DNA from 3 places in the Stutzerimonas sp. KH-1 genome. Region 3 is predicted to be linked to each of the others. Evidence: predicted binding sites of a transcription regulator. Region 3 holds the regulator's gene; each other region holds the start of a gene.
The links. Region 3 encodes FliA, which starts transcription of late flagellar genes. Its sites were predicted from a motif close to CTAAAGTTTNNNNNNNNNNNGCCGNTAA; they were not measured.
Positions count from the first base shown of each region.

Region 1: the regulator FliA is predicted to act here: its motif matches at 1,716-1,743, upstream of ACX1DW_RS11410 (flagellar protein MotY).
Region 2: the regulator FliA is predicted to act here: its motif matches at 1,622-1,649, upstream of ACX1DW_RS05635 (methyl-accepting chemotaxis protein).

Region 1 covers NZ_CM137011.1:2,365,098-2,368,280, forward strand. The annotation lists gene ACX1DW_RS11405 (argininosuccinate synthase) at 1-706, opposite strand, end outside; gene ACX1DW_RS11410 (flagellar protein MotY) at 789-1,682, opposite strand; gene pyrC (dihydroorotase) at 1,845-2,888, shown strand; gene rnt (ribonuclease T) at 2,885-3,183, shown strand, end outside.
Region 2 covers NZ_CM137011.1:1,149,408-1,152,590, reverse strand. The annotation lists gene acnA (aconitate hydratase AcnA) at 1-1,374, shown strand, start outside; gene ACX1DW_RS05635 (methyl-accepting chemotaxis protein) at 1,733-3,183, shown strand, end outside.
Region 3 covers NZ_CM137011.1:678,255-681,437, forward strand. The annotation lists gene flhF (flagellar biosynthesis protein FlhF) at 1-594, shown strand, start outside; gene fleN (flagellar synthesis regulator FleN) at 686-1,513, shown strand; gene fliA (RNA polymerase sigma factor FliA) at 1,531-2,256, shown strand; gene ACX1DW_RS03385 (chemotaxis response regulator CheY) at 2,331-2,705, shown strand; gene ACX1DW_RS03390 (protein phosphatase CheZ) at 2,729-3,183, shown strand, end outside.

The sequences.
Region 1 (3,183 bases), 1.7 Mb from region 3:
CGTCGATGGCAACGATGTCACCCTTGCGGTAGGTCAGCTCGATGTAGGTCGGGGTGTCCGGCGCGGCTTCCGGGGACTTGGTCCAGCGCCACATGTCCTCTTCGTGCTCGGTCCAGGTGTCTTCCAGCACGCCACCCTCGTAGGAGATGTGCAGCAGGTTGGCGTCCATGGAGTACGGCGACTTCTTCTTGCCGTGGCGCTCGATCGGGATGGCGTGCTTCTCGGCGTAGTCCATCAGCTTCTCGCGGGACAGCAGGTCCCACTCGCGCCAGGGGGCAATGACCTTGACGCCCGGCTTGAGCGCGTAGGCACCCAGCTCGAAGCGCACCTGATCGTTGCCCTTGCCGGTCGCACCGTGGGAGATGGCGTCGGCGCCGGTCTCGTTGGCGATCTCGATCAGACGCTTGGCGATCAGCGGACGGGCGATGGAGGTACCCAGCAGATACTCGCCTTCGTAAACGGTGTTGGCGCGGAACATCGGGAACACGAAGTCGCGAACGAACTCTTCGCGCAGATCATCGATATAGATTTCCTTGACGCCCAGGGCCTGTGCCTTGGCACGCGCTGGCTCGACTTCCTCGCCCTGGCCGAGGTCAGCGGTGAAGGTCACCACTTCGCAGTTGTAGGTGTCTTGCAGCCACTTGAGAATCACCGAGGTGTCCAGGCCACCGGAATAGGCCAGAACTACCTTCTTAACGTCCGCCATGCCATCAGCTCCACGGGTTGTACGGAAAACCTGCGATTCTACCGGTCGCGGGGCTGCTTTTACAGGGGCGGCGGACGCGCAGTCAGGAAGATGGCGCACTTGCTTCGGTCGAGGCCGTAGCGGCCGCAGCTTCGCGCTGCAGACGCAGGGTAACCCGCCGGTTCTTGGCCCGATTGGCTTCACTGTTGTTGGCCACCAGGGGATAGCGTTCGCCATGGAAGCGCACGGTGATCTGCTCCTGTGGCACGCCACTGGCGACCAGGTACTCCTGCACGGCCAGCGCACGGCGTCTCGACAGATCGCGATTGACCAGTCGATTGCCGCTATTGTCGGAGTGACCGTCGAGCTCGATGCGATTCACGCTGGGGTCGGCACGCAGGTACTGCAGAATGATGTCGAGCTTGGCACGTCCCAGCGCGTCGAGCGCCACATCGCTGCTGGGAAAGCCGATCTGCGATTGGCGCACCTGATCAAAGTTGACCGGCAACAGTTTCGCCGTGCAGGCGCGATAGTCCTCGTAAGCCTTGGTGAAACGTGCCGGTAGCAGGCGGATCTCCAGTGTTTCGCCGCCATGCTGCGTACGATGGCGCACCACCGGGCTGCGCCCTTCGAGCAGTCCGCTGAGCAGGCGACCGGCCTGCGCTTGCGTGCTGTTGAACGGAACATCGCCACCACCAATCGACACCACGCCCAGGTTGATATCGCTGCGTGACGGCTGCCACGGCGCGGCAGCGGCCAGCAGCGTGGCCGAGCCCGCGCCCAACCAGCGTTCCGGGGAATGCAGGCTGAAAATTGCCTGCTCGCCGGCCCGACGCACGAACTGGCCGCTGCCAAAACCGGCGATGGGCTGGATCAGCCGACACTCGAACTGGTCGCCCTCCACTTGCCATTGCACGCGCTCCAGCCGCGTCTGAAAGGTCAGCGCGTTGGCCGGTGAAGCGAGCAGGCACATCAGTACGAGGGGGCGCAGGCGCACGGTGGGCTCCGGGAGGATGCTGGTTCCAACTAGGTATCGGTGTCCAACCAGCAAACTTGAGCACGGTGCAGTCAGCGATCCAGCTCGCAGACGAAGGCAAGATGCCGCGACCGCCCTTTTCCGGTAGCATTCGCGCACGTTTCACCCGCCTGGAAAGCCCGCATGTCCGACCGACTCACCCTGCTGCGCCCCGATGACTGGCACATTCACCTGCGTGACGGCGCCGTCCTGCCGCATACCGTCGCGGACGTTGCGCGCCAGTTCGCCCGCGCCATCATCATGCCGAACCTGGTGCCACCGGTACGTACCGCCGATGAGGCAGAGGCCTACCGTGAGCGCATTCTGGCCGCTCGCCCAGCCGGCAGCCGTTTCGAGCCGCTCATGGTGCTCTACCTCACCGACAGCACTACGCCGGACGACATCCGTCGCGCCAAGGCCAGCAGCTTCGTCCATGCGGTCAAACTCTACCCGGCCGGCGCCACTACCAACTCGGCCTCCGGCGTGACCGCCATCGACAACGTCTTCGACGTGCTGGAAACCATGGCCGAAGTCGGCATGCCGCTGTTGGTTCACGGAGAGGTCACGCGCGGCGAGATCGATATTTTCGATCGAGAGAAGTACTTCATCGACGAGCAGCTGAGCCGGGTCACCGCGAAGTTCCCAACGCTGCGGGTGGTCTTCGAACACATCACCACCCGTGACGCGGTGCAGTTCGTCCAGGCAGCTGGAGCCAATGTCGGCGCCACCATCACCGCCCATCATTTGCTGTACAACCGCAACCACATGCTGGTCGGTGGCATTCGCCCACATCTGTTCTGCCTGCCGGTGCTCAAGCGCAACCTGCATCAGGAAGCCCTGCTGGACGCTGCCACCAGCGGCAACCCGAAGTTCTTCCTGGGTACCGACTCGGCGCCCCATGCCCAGCATGCCAAGGAAGCCGCTTGCGGCTGTGCCGGCTGCTACACCGCCCATGCCGCCATCGAGCTGTACGCCGAAGCCTTCGAGCAGCGTCAGGCGCTGGACAAGCTGGAACCCTTTGCCAGCCACTTCGGTCCTGATTTCTATGGCCTGCCGCGCAATACCGACCAGATCACGCTGGTACGCGAGGAGTGGGAAGTCCCAACCAGCCTGCCGTTCGGCGAGCAGCTCGTCATACCGTTGCGAGCCGGCGAACGCCTGCACTGGCGCCTGGAGACGAACGCATGAGTGAGGAGCAGTTCGAAGACGAACTCGAAGAACACCTGCCCGGCAAGCCCCGCTCGCCCATGGCACGGCGCTTCCGTGGTTTTCTTCCGGTGGTGATCGATGTCGAATGCGGTGGCTTCAACAGCGCGACCGATGCCCTGCTTGAAATCGCCGCCGTGACCATCGGCATGGACGAACAAGGTCTGCTCTACCCGCAGGACATGCTGTTCTATCGCGTCGAGCCCTTCGCCGGCGCCAACATCGAGCCTGCCGCGCTGGAATTCACCGGCATCAAGCTCGACCACCCACTGCGCAT
Region 2 (3,183 bases), 470 kb from region 3:
AATACCTCTAACCCGAACGTGCTGATGGCCGCCGGCCTGGTCGCCAAGAAGGCAGTGGAGCGCGGCCTCAAACGTCAGCCCTGGGTCAAGTCCTCGCTGGCGCCGGGCTCCAAGGTGGTCACCGACTACCTCGAGCGGGCCGGGCTGACCCGCTATCTGGACCAGCTCGGCTTCAACCTGGTGGGCTACGGCTGCACCACCTGTATCGGCAACTCCGGGCCACTGCCGGACGCCATCGGCCAGGCGATCACCGACAACGATCTGATCGTGTCGTCGGTGCTGTCCGGCAACCGCAACTTCGAAGGCCGCGTGCATCCGCTGGTCAAAGCCAACTGGCTGGCCTCGCCGCCGCTAGTGGTGGCCTTCGCCCTGGCCGGTACCACGCGAATCGACATGGATCGCGAACCGCTAGGCTACGACGGGCAGAACCAGCCGGTGTATTTGAAGGACATCTGGCCAAGCAGCGCCGAAATCGCCGAAGCGGTGGCACGCATCGACGGCGAGATGTTCCGCAGCCGCTATGCCGACGTATTCAGCGGTGACGAGCACTGGCAGAAAATCCCGGTCAGCGCCGGCGACACCTATCAGTGGAACGCCGGCTCCAGCTATGTACAGAACCCGCCGTACTTCAAAGATATCGGCCAGCCCCCGACGCCGCCTGCGGATGTCGAGAACGCGCGAATACTCGCCCTGTTCGGCGACTCCATCACCACCGACCACATTTCGCCCGCAGGCAATATCAAGGCCAGCTCTCCAGCCGGCCTGTATCTGCAATCGCTGGGCGTGGCGCCGGATGACTTCAACTCCTACGGCTCGCGCCGTGGCAACCACGAAGTGATGATGCGCGGCACCTTCGCCAACATCCGCATCAAGAACGAGATGCTCGGCGGCGAGGAAGGCGGCAACACGCTCTACCAGCCGAGCGGTGAAAAGCTCTCGATCTACGACGCTGCCATGCGCTACCAGGCCGAAGGCGTGCCGCTGGTGGTGATCGCCGGCAAGGAATACGGTACCGGTTCCAGCCGTGACTGGGCCGCCAAGGGCACCAACCTGCTCGGCGTCAAGGCGGTCATCGCCGAAAGCTTCGAGCGCATTCACCGCTCCAACCTGATCGGCATGGGCGTGCTGGCATTGCAGTTCGTCGGCGAGCAGACGCGCCAGTCGCTGGGCCTCAATGGCACGGAGAAGTTGTCGATCCGAGGGCTCGGCGCGGACATCAAGCCTCGCCAGCTGCTTACCGTGGACGTCGAGCGAGCTGACGGCTCGCGTGATTCGTTCCAGGTGCTAAGCCGGATCGACACGCTGAATGAGGTCCATTACTTCAAGGCCGGTGGCATCCTGCACTACGTATTGCGCCAACTGATCGGCAGCTGAGCGCAGAAAGAAAAACGCCGGTGCGAAGTCCTTTCGCACCGGCGTCAGCCACTCCCTTGGCATCGAATCTCCAGCCACCTGGGCCTCCATGCACGGGTCCGGCTCCCTGAACTGGTCGCCGCAGCCTTCTCGAGCGCAGCGTCCGGACATGCACCGACATTGCCGGAAAAGCATTGCAGAAAGATTAAGCCCCGACGTCCGCCAGTCGCCTGTATCGACAAAGCTGATTCTTGAATCAGCTTTTTCCCTCAAGATCGCCACGCTACGGCCGACCCATTGGTCAGCCTGAGACCGAATTAAAACTATAAAGGTCAGGTGCGTCATTCCGAGAACACTTCTATGCCAGGCGTGAAAGTCGATGCGTAACAACCAGCCCGTAACCCAGCGTGAGTATGCCTTCCCCGATCAGCAGCGCCTCATCTCGACCACCGACCTGAAAGGCCAGATCACCTACTGCAATGACATCTTCGCCGAAGTCAGCGGTTTCAGCCGCGACGAGCTGATTCGAGCGCCACACAATCTGGTGCGCCATCCCGATGTGCCGCCCGCGGTGTTCGAACACATGTGGGTAACCCTCAAGCAGGGCAAGCCGTGGATGGGTATCGTGAAAAACCGGCGCAAGACCGGTGATCACTACTGGGTCAACGCCTACGTCACGCCGATCCTGGATCAGCAACGCCAGGTAACCGGCTATGAATCGGTGCGGACCAAGCCGAGCCGCGAGCAGGTCCAACGGGCCGAAGCGCTATATGCCCGACTGAACGCCGGCAAGAGCGGTGTGCCCCGCCGCAATAGTTGGCTTCCGGTATTGAAGAAATGGCTGCCGTTCATCCTCGTCAGCCAGGTCGGCTTTTTGGTAGGCGCTTCCTTCGATCACGCGATCGGATTCGTCGCGGCCGCGCTGCTGTCCGTTCCGCTCGGGCTTGCCGGGCTGCATTGGCAACAGCGCGGTCTGCGGCGCCTGATGCAGCTTGCTCAAGAGACCACCAGCGACCCGCTTATCGCCTGCATGTACACCGATAGCCGAGGCGTCGAGGCCCAGCTGGAAATGGCGATGCTCAGCCAGCAGGCGCATCTGAAGACCTGCCTGACCCGCCTGCAGGACACGGCGGTGCAACTGCAGGGCCAGGCCAAACAGGCCGATACCCTGGCGCAGAATTGCGCCAACGGCTTGGCGCAGCAACATCAGGAAACCGAGCAGGTGGCCACGGCGATCAATGAGATGGCCGCAACGACGCAGGAAGTGGCCAGCAACGTCGCGCTGGCAGCCGACGCCACGCGTGAAGCCAGCCGGCTGACCGTTCACGGGCGCGAAGTCACCGCCGACACCCGCAAGGCGATTCAGCAGCTATCGGAATCGGTCAGCAAAGCCGGCGAGTCGGTCAACCAGCTGGCAAGCGACAGCGAGGCCATCGGCAGCGTGGTCGATGTGATCAAGAGCATCGCCGACCAGACCAACCTGTTGGCGCTCAACGCTGCAATCGAGGCCGCACGAGCCGGTGACAGCGGCCGCGGCTTCGCGGTGGTCGCCGATGAGGTGCGTCAGCTGGCGCAACGTACCGCGGCAGCCACCGGCGAAATCCACCAGCTGATCGAGAAGCTGCAATCGCAAGCTCAGCATGCGGTGTCGACGACCGAGCAAGGCCGTGTGCACGCGGCCCGTGGCGTCGAGCAGATGATCCAGGCAGACCAGGCCCTGAGTGGAATCAACGAGGCGATGGGCAACATCATCGACATGACCACCCAGATCGCCTCCGCCACCGAAGAGCAGAGCGCAGTGGCCGAGGAGATCAGCCAGAACGTCAGCAC
Region 3 (3,183 bases):
TACGTACTCAAGTACGGCGCACAGAACATCGCCGTGGCGAGCATGGACAACTACCGGATCGGCGCGCAGGAGCAGCTCAAGACGCTTGGGCGTATCCTCGACGTACCGGTGCTGCAGATCGACCCGAGCCAGCCATTGAGCAAGACGCTCGCGCCGCTGGCCCGCAAGCGGGTGATCCTGATCGACACCGCCGGCCTGCCGGCCAGCGATCCGACCTTGCGCAAGCAGCTCGAAGCTCTGTCGGATCGCGGTGTGAAATCCAAGAACTATCTGGTGTTGGCGGCGACCAGCCAGAGTCAGGTACTCAAGGCGGCATGGCACAACTATCGTCGCTGCGGCCTGGCGGGTTGTATCCTGACCAAGCTGGACGAGGCAGGCAGCCTCGGCGATGTGCTCGGCCTCACGATCAGCCAGCATTTGCCGATAGCCTACCTCGCCGATGGCCCGCGGATTCCGGATGACCTGCATCTGCCCCGTAGCCACCAGCTGGTCAGCCGTGCGGTAAGCCTGCAATCAGGCGAGGAGCCGAGCGAAGAGGCCATGGCCGACATGTTCGCCGGGTTGTACAACGGCTCGTCACGGCGGGCCGGATGATCAAGCGAGTGCGGTACCAGAATGAACCAGATGCGTGCCATGCGGGCGCATCGCCGGCCGTATGGCCCCAGCAAGATATAGGCGTGTGAACATGGGTATGCATCCCGTACAGGTGATTGCGGTGACCGGCGGCAAGGGTGGCGTCGGCAAGACCAACGTGTCGGTCAATCTGGCGCTGGCGCTGGCCGATCTCGGCCGGCGTGTGGTGTTGCTCGACGCCGATCTGGGTCTGGCCAACGTCGACGTCCTGCTTGGCCTGACCAGCAAGCGAACCCTGGCCGATGTGATCGCCGGTGAGTGCGATCTGCGCGATGTGCTGATTCAGGGCCCCGGCGGCATCCGTATCGTGCCCGCGGCATCCGGGACGCAGAGCATGGTGCAGCTGTCGTCCCTGCAGCATGCCGGTCTGATCCAGGCATTCAGTGAACTGGGCGATGAACTGGACGTGCTGATCATCGATACCGCGGCCGGTATTGGTGATTCGGTGGTCAGCTTCGTGCGTGCCGCGCAGGAAGTGCTGCTGGTCGTGACAGATGAACCCACGTCCATCACCGATGCCTATGCTCTGATCAAGTTGCTCAACCGTGACTACGGCATCAGTCGTTTCCGGGTGTTGGCCAACATGGCGCATGCGCCCCAGGAAGGTCGCAACCTGTTCGCCAAACTGACCAAGGTCACCGAGCGTTTTCTCGATGTGGCGCTGCAGTATGTCGGCGCCGTGCCCTACGACGAGGCCGTACGCAAAGCGGTACAAAAGCAGCGTGCCGTCTATGAAGCCTATCCGCGCTCCAAATGCGCGCTGGCCTTCAAGGCCATTGCGCAGAAGATCGATACCTGGCCGTTGCCCGCTACCCCGCGCGGCCATCTCGAGTTCTTCGTCGAGCGCCTCATCAGTCCCGCTTCAGAAAGCCACGAATGACAGGTGCCGGATCCGCTATGTATTACAGCAAGGCTCAGGCAAAGGATGCTCAATATCGCCTGATCGATCAGTACGCGCCGTTGGTCAAGCGTATCGCTTACCACCTTCTGGCGCGTCTGCCTGCGAGCGTGCAGGTGGACGACCTGATCCAGGCTGGAATGATCGGACTGCTGGAAGCAGCGAAGAAATACGACGCCGGCAAGGGCGCCAGTTTCGAAACCTACGCCGGCATCCGCATCCGCGGCACCATGCTCGACGAGGTGCGCAAGGGCGACTGGGCGCCACGCTCGGTGCATCGCAACTCGCGCATGGTCAGCGAGGCGATCCGCGCCATTGAAGCGAAAACCGGTCGTGACGCTAAAGATCATGAAGTTGCGGCCGAACTTAAGCTTAGTCTCGATGAGTATTACAGCATCCTCGGCGATACCCTCGGCAGCCGACTGTTCAGCTTCGACGACCTGCTGCAGGAAGGCGAGCATGGCGAGCTGCAGGAGGATGCCGGCAGCACGCACCCCGAGCCTTTCCGCGATCTGGAGGACGAACGTTTCCAGTTGGCGCTGGCAGAAGCCATCGCCAACCTGCCGGAGCGCGAGAAGCTGGTGCTGTCGTTGTATTACGACGAAGAGCTGAACTTGAAGGAAATCGGTCAGGTGCTGGGAGTCAGCGAGTCGCGTGTGAGCCAGTTGCATAGCCAGTGTGCGGCGCGCCTGCGTGCGCGCCTCGGTGAATGGCGCGCCAATTGACGATTGTTTGCGGTATGACGTGCTCGGTTTGCTGAGGCATTTTGGGACTTACGGAGGTCGACTTGGACAAGAACATGAAAATCCTCATCGTCGATGACTTCTCGACGATGAGACGAATCATCAAGAACCTCTTGCGTGACCTGGGGTTCACCAACACCGCCGAAGCGGACGATGGCACCACCGCGCTGCCGATGCTCAAGAGCGGCAGCTTCGACTTTCTCGTCACCGACTGGAACATGCCGGGCATGAGCGGTATCGATCTGCTGCGCACCGTGCGTGCCGACGAGCGCCTCAAGCACCTTCCGGTGCTGATGGTCACTGCCGAAGCCAAGCGCGACCAGATCATCGAGGCGGCACAGGCCGGCGTAAACGGCTATGTGGTCAAGCCTTTCACTGCCCAGGTGCTCAAGGAGAAGATCGAGAAGATCTTCGAGCGCGTCAACGGCTGAAGCAGCAACGCCGCGAGGGCACTATGACGCAAGCAGATCAGAGCCTGGCAGAGTTCGAAGCGACTCTGAAGGCCAACGCCCCAAAGTTGATTGAAAGCCTGCAGCAGGGCCGCTTCGATGAAGCGACGCAGATGTTCAATGAACTCAGCCAGGCGCGTAATCACAGCCTCTATCAGGAAGTCGGCAAGCTCACCCGCGAGCTGCACAACGCCATCGTCAAACTCGAGATGGATACCTGTGCCACCGGCGGCGATCCGTCACCGATCACCGACGCGACCGATCGCCTGTCCTATGTGGTGGAGATGACCGAGAAGGCCGCCAACCGCACCATGGATCTGGTGGAGGAATCGGCGCCGCTGGTCAACTACGTTAGCTACGAGGCCCAGAGCCTGACGGCTGACTGGCAGCGATTCATGCGCCGCGAAATGGATGCTGAACAGTTCCGTGGGCTGGTCAAGCGCATCGACCAGTACCTCAA